Regions from separate parts of the Lysinibacillus sp. NPDC093210 genome, predicted to be linked through region 2. Evidence: riboswitches for the same ligand, from Rfam matches in the RefSeq annotation. Region 2 holds a riboswitch; each other region holds the start of a gene.

Region 1 (3,179 bases), on a different contig from region 2:
AGAAGAGTAACAAACTACTTTGCCCATGTTCTATCATAAGAACTGGGCTTTTTTTAATGGTAGTTTTATTGCTTTCAACTAGTTTGAAAAAGGAGAAATGTTAGCACTTGAAAACATAAAAAAACTGTTGAGTCATTTTCAATAACAGAAAAAAAGACCTCTATAATCATAGGTCGTTAGTAAGGCTTCTATTCTTCAACAATTTCTAACTGTTTGTAATAGTTATTTACAATTGGATAAATATCCGGTTTTGAATCGTAATAGATATTGTCAATGTGATGTAAAGTAAATTTAAATTCCTTTTTACCATCCAAAAGCGTAATACTATACCGCCAGCCGACACGTTCTTCTTGATTATCTTGAGGCGTAAATATTATTTCTTTAATTAAAGCTAGAAATTCATTGATGTCAGCTTGCTTAGTAATCGTTTTAGAAGCTCCAGTTGAACCATCCTGTATGATAACTTTATCTACATTTACAATTTTCGCGTCTTTATAAAACGCCTCTAATAATTGTGTATTTCCACTAATATTTTCATCAGTACAGGCAGAAAGTCCAAATAGAATTACTAATAATTTTAAGAAAAACGATTTTTTCAAATGACCACCTCAAAGTCTCTTTTTTTCTAGTAGACTTATTAAAATACAAATAGTTACATTTTTTCGGATAAGTTTTGGTAGTAATTACAATAATCTTTTAATAACAACTTAAATTTTATCGCGTTTGAAATTACTAGCTTGTCATTTTACGATAGATATGGGTATAATAATCAACGAAAAGTTCATAAGTTAAGAATGTAGGGGGGCTGGAAGTTGCCAGCTGAGATTGCGTCCATTTAGATGCTGACCCTTTGAACCTGATTTGGCTCGTACCAGCGTAGGGAACATCTATTCAAAAATATTCGTATACTATTTTTTGATACCGTTTGCAAACGTCTGGGATAATTCCTAGGCGTTTTTTGTTTAGGATTCATTATTCCGCCTATAACTAGGAGTAATCTATCATAAGCGATGCAAATGGCCTTAGAATACCTTTTTCTGGTGAAAACATTCAATCATGAACACTTTCAAACTACTAGACTTGGAGGACACAGCATGAAAAAGTGGTTTTTCGTTCTTGTTGCTGCATTATTAACATTAGTTGGTTGTAGCGAAAAAGAGGACAAAGAGGAAACAAGCACATTGAAAAAGGTATCCGTTGTACTGGACTGGACACCTAATACAAATCATACAGGACTTTATGTTGCGAAAAAGCTCGGCTACTTTGAGGAGCAAGGTTTAGACGTAGACATTATCTTACCTGGTGATGCTGGTGCAGATCAGCTTGTTGCATCGGGCAAAGCGCAGTTTGGCGTAAGCTATCAGGAAGGTATTACCCAAGCACGTGTACAGGATGTACCGCTAGTATCGATTGCCGCAATTATTCAGCATAATACATCTGGCTTTGCATCAGATGCTTCAAAAGGTATTACGTCACCAAAGGATTATGAAGGAAAAACATATGGTGGCTGGGGTTCCCCAGTTGAACAAGCTGTTTTACAATCTCTTATGCAAAAAGAACATGCCGACATTAAGAAATTAGATATCGTTAATGCTGGAGATTTAGACTTTTTCACAATGATGCAGAAGGATATTGATTTTGCATGGATCTATTATGCTTGGACAGGTATTGAGGCGGAGCTTCGTGGAGAAAAATTAAATATGCAGTATTTAACAGACTATAGTGAGCAACTCGATTATTATACACCTGTACTTGCAACGAATGAAAAGATGATTAAGGATAATCCTGATGTGGTAAAGGCATTTGTTGCAGCTACTACAAAAGGTTATGAGTATGCGATTGAACATCCTAGTGAAGCGGCTGATATATTGCTTGAAGCGGTACCTGACTTAGATAAAGCACTTGTGCATAAAAGTCAGGAATGGTTAGCAAACAAATATCAAGATGATGCAGCGCAATGGGGCGAACAAAAATTAGCAGTTTGGGAAAACTATGCGGAATGGATGACAAAGAACAACGTTTTAGAAGGCGAATTCCATGCAGATCAAGCTTTTACAAATGATTTCTTACCAGAGAAAGGAGCAAAATAAATGGCTAATTCATTAATTAGTGTACAAATTATACCTAAAACAGAAAAATACGAGGATGTAATTCCTTTCGTTGATGCGGCGATTGCGATTATCGATGCTTCAGGTGTGCGCTATGAAGTGCAGCCACTAGAAACGACTATGGAAGGTGAACTGTCTACCTTACTGCAAATTATTGAAAAGATGAATAAAAAAATGATTGAATTGGGTGCCATTAATGTTATTACGCAAGTAAAAATTTTATATCAGCCAACTGGCATTACAATGGGGACGTTGACGGAGAAGTATCGAGGATGAAACAGGTAGTAACGAAAGGAAGGTCGATTATTTTTATCGCCTTCCTGTTAGTTATTTGGGAAATCATTATCCGTTTGGCTGACATCCCACATTGGCTATTACCAGCACCGAGTGCCATCGTTACTGAGGGTGTTCACTCTTATGAAACGTTTATGCCCCATGTGTTCGCCACTATACAGCTAGCGGTACTTGGCCTTGCTATTGGTATATTTTTCGGCTTGAGTGTTGCGATATTATTACACCGCTCAGCGACGGTAAGGGCATTTGTGTATCCGATTTTAATTGTGTCACAAAATGTGCCTGTCCTAGTCCTTGCACCTTTATTAATTATTTGGTTTGGTTTCGGGCTGTTACCGAAGCTGATTATTATTTGTCTCGTTTGCTTTTTTCCGATCGTTATTGCGGCAATGGATGGATTTCGTCAAACATCAGCTGAGCTTAAGCATTATTTTTCAATGATTGGTGCAACAAAAGGTCAAACATTTTGGAAATTAGAATGGCCTTTTGCTTATCCTTCTATATTTTCTGGTATTAAAATTGCAGCGACTTATAGTGTGATGGGAGCTGTCATCGCAGAATGGCTTGGAGCGAAAAAGGGGATTGGTGTCTATATGACACTTGCTCAATCATCGTTTCGTACGGATCGTGTATTTGTGGCGATATTTGCGATAGTTTTGTTAAGTTTATTGCTATTTAGTGTTATTCGTTTTGTTGAAAAGCTTGTTGTAAAGGGGAGGGGATCACATGCTGAACATTCAAGACATTTCTAAATCCTTTGGCTCGCTTGAAGTAGTT
Region 2 (3,179 bases):
CTAATTGCTTGTCCATATTTTCCTTAATAAGATGCATTGGCACGTGCCCAGGTCCCTCTACCATCACTTGTACATCATGCTTCCAGGCAATTTGCGTTAACTCCCCTAGTGTTTCAAGCTCTGCGAACTGTGCCTCGTCATTGGCATCGGCAATTGAACCAGGACGTAAACCATCCCCTAACGAAAAGGCAACATCATACGTTTTCATAATTTCGCAAATTTCTTCAAAATGAGTATATAAGAAATTTTCTTGGTGATGGAATAGACACCACTGTGCCATAATTGAGCCTCCACGCGATACAATGCCCGTTACACGATTAGCCGTAAGTGGTACATATCGCAGCAACACGCCTGCATGAATCGTGAAGTAGTCAACCCCTTGCTCGGCTTGCTCGATTAGCGTGTCACGATACACCTCCCACGTTAAATCCTCAGCAACGCCATTTACCTTTTCAAGTGCCTGATAAATTGGTACTGTTCCAACAGGCACAGCAGCATTACGAATAATCCATTCGCGGGTTGTATGAATGTGCTTACCAGTAGATAAATCCATAATATTATCAGCACCCCATCGTGTTGCCCATGTCATTTTTTCAACTTCCTCTGCGATGGATGAAGTTACAGCTGAATTTCCAATATTGGCGTTAATTTTTACATGGAAGTTACGGCCGATAATCATCGGTTCCGCCTCCGGATGATTTATATTAGATGGCATTATAGCTCGCCCCTCAGCAATTTCTGCACGTACAAATTCTGGTTTTAAATTTTCACGAATCGCTACAAATTCCATTTCTGGAGTAATAATTCCTTGTCTTGCATAGTGCAGCTGTGTCACATTACGGCCTTTTTTCGCACGTAAAGGTTTGCGAGAAAGCTTTGGAAAAACATTTTCCTTTATGCGCGGGTCATCCACATTACGAAACCCATTATCCTCTGGCTTAATGGTGCGCCCCTCATATTCCTCTACATCGCCCCGTTCTTTCATCCACGCACTACGCAAAGCTGGTAAACCCTTTGTAATATCGACTTTGTAAGTTGGATCCGTATAAGGTCCACTCGTATCATAAACTCGTACAGGCGCATTATTCTCTTCACCAAAGCTACCCGTTGTGGGGCTTAGCTTAATTTCACGCATTGGCACTAATATATCTGGGCGTGATCCTTCTACATATACTTTTTTACTTCCGTCAAAGCTTGTCATAATGTTCATGTTTTTTTCGCTAACTGTTGTCATTTACTATTCCGCTCCCTTTTACGTAAATTATTAAAAGGACCGAATCTAGCCCACTCCAACAAGTAGCATTACAAATAAAAAGCCGAATCCAAAAAAATATTGGATCCGGCTGTACATGTAAGGTTACATTTATCGCAAAGTTCAAGGAGTGCGAAGTTCATTAACTTTCCCACGCTGGTATGAGCCAGATCAGGTCCAAAGGGTCAAGAAACCTCAATGCGTTTCCCTCTCAGCCCGACTCATCAGACTCCCCTAGTTAAGCTATTCAGTTTGATGCTAGTGTAACAGATATTCCTAATAGATGGAAGTCATTAAGTAAATAGAATTTCTGCCATATAAATTACGATTGTTACTGTAATACAGCTAACAATTGTTGAAAAAAGCACTGTTTGTGCAGCCGTTTCTGACCCTAAATCATATTCTAGGGCTAGACTCGAGCTATTACGTGAAGTGGGAAATGCACTCGCAATAAAGAGCGATTGGGCCACAACGCCATCTAAGCCGAGGACAAAAATTATTAGCAATGCAACAGCTGGACCTACTACAAGTCGTGTAAAACAGCTGACAAACACAGTTCTATTGAACATTGATTTAATTTCAAGCTGAGATAGTTGCGCACCGAGCGTAATAAGAGCAACAGCGATAAACCCGTCAGCAACATGGTCAATTGGAATACGGATAAATTGAGGAATGCCAATATTAAAGAAATTCATTGCCACACCTATAATGAGCGCATGAATAATCGGCATTTTCAGGAAGTCCTTCACAATGGCCATACCTGATTTAGTTGAAGAAATTAAATTATATAAACCATATGTATAGGTCGTTACATTTTGAAAAATAACGAGAATAACTTGAATGGCCACCCCAATTGGTTGTGTCACAAAAATCATTTGAGCCACCGGAATACCATAGTTGCCAGAGTTAATGAGTACAACACTATTTTTAAATACTGCTGCCTCTGTTTTCTTTAAGCCTAGCCCCTTCGCTATAAAATGACTAAGCACCATTTGACTCCCAATAAAGAGCACAATAAATAATGCCACTTCACCAAGCACCGATAGTTCCACACTCGTTTCATATAAATTTACAAACACAGCTGCTGGCATAAAACAATATGTAATAAGCTGGGATAGGGCTTTTAAATTAAATTGAAATTTCCTCTGTAAAAACGCCCCAAGTACAAGCAACACCAAAATAGGCGCAACAATTTTAAAGAAAATCATACCGAGATACATCATGGAGGCGCCCCCCTTTCATCTTTCTATAGTAAAACTGTTCCCAAACTGGGTCAATGCCCTTCTCTGCTCTACCGTTTACATAAAAAGAGACTGTCCTTTTCCAAGGACAGTCTCAACGTGTCTACAAAAGGCATCAAGAAGTTTTACCAGCGATTTCTCAAAGGTTATCGGCGATTTCCGAGGGTTTACTGGCGATTCAGCCTGGTTTATCGGCGATTCTTCCAAGTTTTATGGCGATTCCTGAAATCTACGACAATATAATTAGCCTTAAAATGCACCAGCTTAATTATGCAAGTTTAAATCGATTCACGACTTCTTGTAGCTCTTTAGAAATTTGGTTCATATTATTAATTGATTCTGCAACCTTTTGCATTTCTGCCTGTTGATCCACAGCAGATGCACTTACTTGTTCAGCAGAAGCTGCAGTTTCCTCTGAAACGGCAGAAATACTTTGAATCGCTGTAACTGCCTGATCTTTTTGCTCTAACATTTGTGAAAGATTTGACAATAGGTCATTAATTGCCGTTGCAATAGAATGAGAAAGCTCATTATTATTTTTAAAAGCTTGCTCTGTATTTTGCACTGATTCATTTTGAGCTTGCATCAAATCTGCATTTGAAGCAATAACAGACACTGTTTGCTTCGCGTCTTCTAGAATGCTAGTCACTGTTTTCTTAATAACTTCTGTTTCGTTTTTAGACTGT
Region 3 (3,179 bases), on a different contig from region 2:
TATTGATGAGTGTAATAAGCTTTTTCTTGTTGTCGTAATTCGACACGACGAATTTTACCAGATGAAGTCTTCGGTAACGCTTCTACAAATTCAATCGCACGTGGATATTTATATGGTGCAGTCATTAATTTTACATGGTTTTGTAACTTTTTAATAAGTGTTTCATCCCCAGTCTCATCTTCACGAAGGACTATAAATGCTTTAACAATATTTCCTCTTACTTCATCTGGACTAGCAACAACAGCAGCTTCCTTTACTGTTGGATGTTTCATTAATGCATCTTCTACTTCAAATGGCCCTATTGTGTAGCCCGAAGAAATAATGACATCATCTCCACGACCCTCAAACCAAAAATAGCCATCAGCATCTTTATATGCACGATCTCCAGTTATATACCATTCTCCGCGGAATTGTAGGTTCGTGCGTTCAGGATCTTGGAAATATTTTTTAAAGAGTGCAGGTGTTTCTCGATGCACTGCAATATCCCCAACAACACCTTCCGACACAGGTTGTCCTAGGTCATCGATTATTTCTACTGTATTTCCTGGTGTCGGTTTACCCATCGAGCCGACGCGCGCTTCCATACCAACCATTGTCCCAACAAGTAATGTATTTTCCGTTTGCCCGTAACCATCACGAACCTGGATATCAAACGTTTCTGAGAACACTTTTACAACTTCACTATTCAGTGGTTCACCCGCTGAAACAGCTTGGCGAATTTCACTTAAATTATAGTCCTGTAAATTATTGAGTGCTGCCATAAAACGATACTCTGTCGGTGTACAACATAATACATTTACTTTAAATTTTTCAAGCAATGACAAATAAGTTGATGCATCAAACTTGCCTTTATAAACAAAGGCTGTAGCGCCACTGCCTAAAGTTGCTAGGAATGGACTCCAAATCCATTTTTGCCAGCCAGGTGCCGCAGTAGCCCATACTATATCATTTTCTTGAACACCTAACCAATTCGGTGCTGTTGTTCGTAAATGAGCATAACCCCAGCTATGTGTATGAACAGCGGCCTTAGGATTGCCAGTTGTTCCACTTGTATAGGCTAAAAAAGCATTGTCCGTACTTTTTGTCGGTGTAGGATTCGTATAGTCTGTAGGATGCTCCTCCATTTTTTCAAGCAACGGTTGCCATGGGGCATGAGCATGACCAATAACATATTGCAAAATACCCTTTAAGTTTTTTACTTCGTCAAATTGCTCAATATATGGCTCGTAGGCAATTATTCCTTTTGCATTTGCATGTGTAATTCGATATTCAATATCCTTTGTACGCAACATTTCTGAACTAGGAATAATCGTTAAGCCCGCTTTCAATGCCGCTATGTAGACGATATATGCCTCGACAGATCTTGGAACCATCACTAAAAGCACATCGCCTTTTGTTAGTCCTTGCGAAGTAAATACATGGGCCGCCTGATTTGCTTTTTCAAGTAAAGTTGCATATGTAATGTGTTGAATTTCTTCGTGATCGTTATAAACAATTAATGCATTTTTAGTAGGGTCCTGAGCATACTTCTCAATCTCCTCAACAATGTTATACCATTCTGGTGCGATTAAATCCTGTCTTTTCATAATAACTTCCTCCTTATTGCTAGGTTTATTATAAAACTCATTTTTTATGATTTTCAATGGATGAACCTTATTTTAAGAAAGTCATGACAATTATCATGGTTTATTATATGGCATCAGTCACTGCTTTCCAGATAATGATAAAATGCTATTGAATACTGTGGATAGGTATGTTACATTTTTGACAACTAAAAACTTCATGATTGCAGGGGGACTCGTAGTGAGTTGAGAAGGTAAAACCTGACCCTTTGAACCTGTTAGTTAATACTGACGTAGGGAGCAACACACATCTTCTTCTTGATGATAAGCTCTTTTTACGTGTATACTTTGCACGAAAAAGAGCTTTTTTGCATGCTTACGTCCATCCAAAAAAGGAGGACTACGATGATTTTTCAAACGATTCGCAAAAAACAGCCACTCATTCATTGTATTACAAATTATGTTGTGGCAAATTTCCAAGCAAACGGCTTATTAGCAATTGGTGCTTCACCTGTAATGGCAGATGAATCTCTGGAAGTTGAGGAGATGGTATCGATTGCATCAGCCCTATTGATTAATATTGGCACACTTACTACCCGTACAAAAGAATCGATGTTGCTTGCTGGAAAAAAGGCAAACGCGCTAGGTGTACCGGTTATTTTGGACCCAGTTGGTGTTGGAGCAACAAATTTACGTAAACAAACGGTACAGCAACTATTAGAAGCCGTTCATTTTGCTGTTATTCGTTGTAATATCGGTGAACTTGCCGCTATCGCCGATGTTCGTTGGCAACAAAAAGGAGTAGATAGTGGCAGCGGTTTAATTTCAGTTGAAGATAAAGCGAAAGAAATTTCTAAAAAATATAATTGTATCGTTATTGTAACTGGTGAAAAAGATTTTATAACTGATGGAGAGCATTCCCAATGGATTATTGGCGGACATGTTCGAATGACCGAAGTTACAGGAACTGGTTGTTTGTTAAGTGCCATTTGCTGTGCAGCTTATATTGCAGGCAATAAGCCATTTTCTCAGTTGTGCAATACATTAACGAACTATAAAAAAGTTGCTGAACATGCCGCCTCATCTGCGCCATATAACGGCGATTTTGCAGTATCGGTCTTAAATGAGTTACACCGTTTATCGAAGGACGGTGAAAAATAATGCATATTGTAACAACAATAGCTGGCTCAGATAGTGGTGGTGGAGCTGGTATCCAAGCTGATTTAAAAACATTTCAGGAATTAGATGTATTCGGGACATCCGTTATAACAGCTTTAACAGCACAAAACACCTTAGGAGTGAACGGTGTACTTCCAATTGAACATGTTTTTGTAAATAAACAACTTCATTCACTCCTGGATGATTTTTCAATTAGTGCAGTAAAAACAGGAATGCTTTTTTCCTCTGATATTATTTATACAATTGCAAGAGCTATGTCTAATTTAAATATTCCGCTTATCGTTGATCCTGTGATGATTGCCAAAGGTGGCGAAAACTTATTACAACAAGAAGCAGTTGAAGCATTAAAAAAAGCTTTATTACCTCTTGCTACAATCGTAACGCCTAACATCCCAGAAGCAGAGACACTTACTGCTAGAAAAATACGCAATTTATCAG
Region 4 (3,179 bases), on a different contig from region 2:
TCAATTTGGGCAACTAATGATTTGTCAGGTGTAACAAATGTCCAGCCATCACCAGCTTCAACGATATGTTCTGCTTTCGCAGAAATAAACGGCTCAACTGCTAGCACCATACCTTCTTTCATAATTGTTGAATCCCAAGCATCGTAATAATTTAAAATATGGTTTGGCTCATCATGTAATGAACGACCTAATCCATGACCTGTTAAATTCATAATAACAGTTAAATCATTTGCATAAGCTTCACGCTCTACAGCTTTCCCAATTTGGTTTAATTTAGAACCTGCTTTTACTTTTGTCATAGCGCGATCAAAGGCACTTTTTGCTACGCGGCAAAGTTTTTCCTTATCCTCGTAACCTGCCCCTACTACAAATGAAATACCAGTATCTGCAAAATAGCCATTTAGAGAACCGGATACGTCAATATTTACAATATCCCCTTCTTGTATAACACGTTGTCCTGGAATACCGTGGGCAACTTCCTCATTGACACTAATACAAGTGTATCCTGGGAAATCATATTCACCTTTAGGACCAGAAATAGCTCCTGCTTCAGCAAACATGCTGCCTGCAATTTCATCTAATTCAAGTGTTGTCACACCCGGTTTTGTAGCTGCCTTCATTGCCTCACGAATTTCTGCACAAATGCGACCAATTTTTTTAAAGGCTTCAATTTCTTCTTGCGTTTTTACAATCATTTTTAACGTCCCTTTCATCTAATATCTATTCATTAATATAACATAACTTTATATGTCCATAACGCCAAACGCTTTAATTATTCTATGCTAACATTATTTCATAAGTACCTTGTAAATAAAAAACAGACCTTTTTATAAGTTCTTCGTCTAAAAAATAGCAACCCAATCACGTGGAGACCTTAGATTATAAAAAAAATAGCATACTAAGTAACACTTAGCATACTATTTTCACTTTTAGGACATTCTTATAGTGTTTAAGATTTCCGCTGCATTAATTGTGGCGCCGCTGTAAATAATAGCACAGCAACAATTGCTGTTAAAATTGTTGCTGGAAGCATGTATGTTCCATTGTAAATGATTGAATAAATCCATGCGTTTTGCTCGCCTGCATATTCTGCAAAAAATACCGCACCTGCAAACGTATGAGCTAAATAACGTAGGAAGCCTGCTAACACCGTACCGATTACAATGTAAAGGGCCATTTTCTTTTTGTTTAAGGCTGTTGTCGCTTTAAATACTGGTTCGCGTACTACTGCCGCTATCCCAACTACTGTAAATGCTACCCCGTAATCTAGTAATCCTTGAAGCCAATGCACAATGTAGGAGTTAAACATCGTTTGCATAACACCAATCAGTAAACCTGTTGTTAGCCCAGCAAAGAGGCCCCAACGAAATGCCATTAAGATGATTGGTATCATTACTAAGCTTACCGAGCCACCTTGTGCCCATACTTTAAAGGAAACTTGATCGAGTACAAGTCCTACCGCTGCGAAAATTGCAATTTCCACCAGCATGAGTAATCTTTTTTTGTCCATATTATTATTCTCTCCTTTGTTCCGATGTAGGATACAAGAGCAGGAATAGAAATCATTTTGAGATGCATGTCAATCCGGCATAAAAAAACGATGCCAGGACAGAGCCTCACATCGTAAAAGTGTCGGTTTCTATCCACATCCCTACGCAAGTGTTAACTTACAGGTTCGAAGAGTAAAGGCATTACGTGCCCAGTCTCAGCTGACATCATCAGCTCCCCTTGTGGTCGTTACATCTTATTTTTTTGTTGAACACCCTCATTGTACGCAAACACTTTTGTAATTACAACCTTTTCAACATTAATTTTTTTGAAACTTTCGAGTTTTCTATGCGTAAATAATTAAAAAGGAGGGACTACTATGGAGAATCAAAAAATTTTATCTGCCTTTAGTTATCTCAGTATTTTTTTTGCACCATTTATCGTTCCGTTAATCGTTTATTTTGTGTCTAAAGATAGTGATGTCAAGAGACACTCCATCAAAGCACTTATTTCTCATTTAATACCATTTGTCTTTGGTATCATTTTCTTTATCGTCTTTGTATTTTCTACTATGTCATTAAACACGTTTGATCCTTCGTCTAATGGGAATACATTTATTATCATATGGTTTGTATCTTTTGGTATTTATTTACTCGTTTCATTAGGCATTGTCATTTGGAATATTGTTCAAGCTGTACGCGTTATTCGTTAAAATTTTGTACTAAGGAGCTGTCGTATTCATGAAAGTATCGAAGGTAGTTAAAACTGCTATAAAATTAGCGCCCATCGTTATTCCTATTGTCAAAAAAGTGGTCGCAGCAAAAAAAGGAACAACACCAAACGTAACGACACACAAAAAATAATAGCCAATAGGCTCCTATAACGTAAAAACCCACTTGGCTTTCCTGCGGCGCAGCATTCTGTATGCCGCAGGAGACTTCGTGGGTTTTTACTTTGTTATGCATAAATTGTTTGAGTGACTGGCACTTTTGTTTGTCTAACCCTACTGGCAGTGCTATGAAAATTCAGAATTGTTTGAGTGACTGGCACTTATTTTACTTCAAAATGGGTTGTACTATGTCCGCTCAACGTTTTTTCAACGTGTAATACTGCCGGCATAGCAGCCTTTAACTCGGCCACATGTGAAATAACACCAATCATTCTTCCAGAGTCTTGTAAATCAATTAGCGTATCAATTGCTTTATTTAACGCTTCCTCATCCAATGAACCGAAGCCCTCGTCAATAAACATTGTTTCGATACGAATATTGCCTTGGAAGCTTTGAATTACATCGGCCATACCTAATGCAAGACTTAGTGATGCATTAAACTTCTCCCCACCTGATAATGTTTTGACATCTCTTAATTGATCTGTATACGCATCATAGACATCCAACCCAAGCCCACTTTGCTTCGCATGTTTCTCTAACCGATCTGAACGACGCAGTTCAAACTGTCCATTCGATAAATGGACTAAACGAATATTAGCTGCCGCAGTGATTTTATCTAAATAATTTATTTGAATATAACGCTCAAAGGAAAGTTTTTTCGGATTTTGACCATTCAACACTGTGTAAAGCTCTTTTACACGACCTGCTTCTTTTTCAAGGACACGGATTTCCTTTGCCGTTTCCTCTACTTTATCAATAAAGTCCGCACATGCCTTTGCATAGCTTTGCGTCTGTTGTAAGG

What was found. A riboswitch is a leader RNA that binds a small molecule or an ion and turns the genes downstream of it on or off. The one in region 2 is predicted to bind thiamine pyrophosphate.
Region 1: another riboswitch for thiamine pyrophosphate. It lies ahead of ACIP9C_RS13800 (ABC transporter substrate-binding protein); the one in region 2 lies ahead of thiC (phosphomethylpyrimidine synthase ThiC).
Region 3: another riboswitch for thiamine pyrophosphate. It lies ahead of thiM (hydroxyethylthiazole kinase); the one in region 2 lies ahead of thiC (phosphomethylpyrimidine synthase ThiC).
Region 4: another riboswitch for thiamine pyrophosphate. It lies ahead of thiT (energy-coupled thiamine transporter ThiT); the one in region 2 lies ahead of thiC (phosphomethylpyrimidine synthase ThiC).

What each region holds. Positions count from the first base shown of each region.
Region 1 covers NZ_JBIVOE010000005.1:106,298-109,476, reverse strand. The annotation lists gene parC (DNA topoisomerase IV subunit A) at 1-10, shown strand, start outside; gene ACIP9C_RS13805 (hypothetical protein) at 189-599, opposite strand; TPP riboswitch at 789-900, shown strand; gene ACIP9C_RS13800 (ABC transporter substrate-binding protein) at 1,095-2,090, shown strand; gene ACIP9C_RS13795 (thiamine-binding protein) at 2,091-2,384, shown strand; gene ACIP9C_RS13790 (ABC transporter permease) at 2,381-3,154, shown strand; gene ACIP9C_RS13785 (ABC transporter ATP-binding protein) at 3,129-3,179, shown strand, end outside.
Region 2 covers NZ_JBIVOE010000011.1:93,910-97,088, reverse strand. The annotation lists gene thiC (phosphomethylpyrimidine synthase ThiC) at 1-1,234, opposite strand, end outside; TPP riboswitch at 1,384-1,498, opposite strand; gene ACIP9C_RS20750 (AEC family transporter) at 1,546-2,475, opposite strand; gene ACIP9C_RS20745 (methyl-accepting chemotaxis protein) at 2,762-3,179, opposite strand, start outside.
Region 3 covers NZ_JBIVOE010000001.1:1,006,035-1,009,213, forward strand. The annotation lists gene mbcS (acyl-CoA synthetase MbcS) at 1-1,586, opposite strand, end outside; TPP riboswitch at 1,781-1,879, shown strand; gene thiM (hydroxyethylthiazole kinase) at 1,968-2,723, shown strand; gene thiD (bifunctional hydroxymethylpyrimidine kinase/phosphomethylpyrimidine kinase) at 2,723-3,179, shown strand, end outside.
Region 4 covers NZ_JBIVOE010000010.1:92,295-95,473, reverse strand. The annotation lists gene map (type I methionyl aminopeptidase) at 1-695, opposite strand, end outside; gene thiT (energy-coupled thiamine transporter ThiT) at 950-1,510, opposite strand; TPP riboswitch at 1,632-1,739, opposite strand; gene ACIP9C_RS20070 (magnetosome magnetite crystal formation protein family) at 1,868-2,200, shown strand; gene ACIP9C_RS20065 (hypothetical protein) at 2,229-2,351, shown strand; gene ACIP9C_RS20060 (AAA family ATPase) at 2,539-3,179, opposite strand, start outside.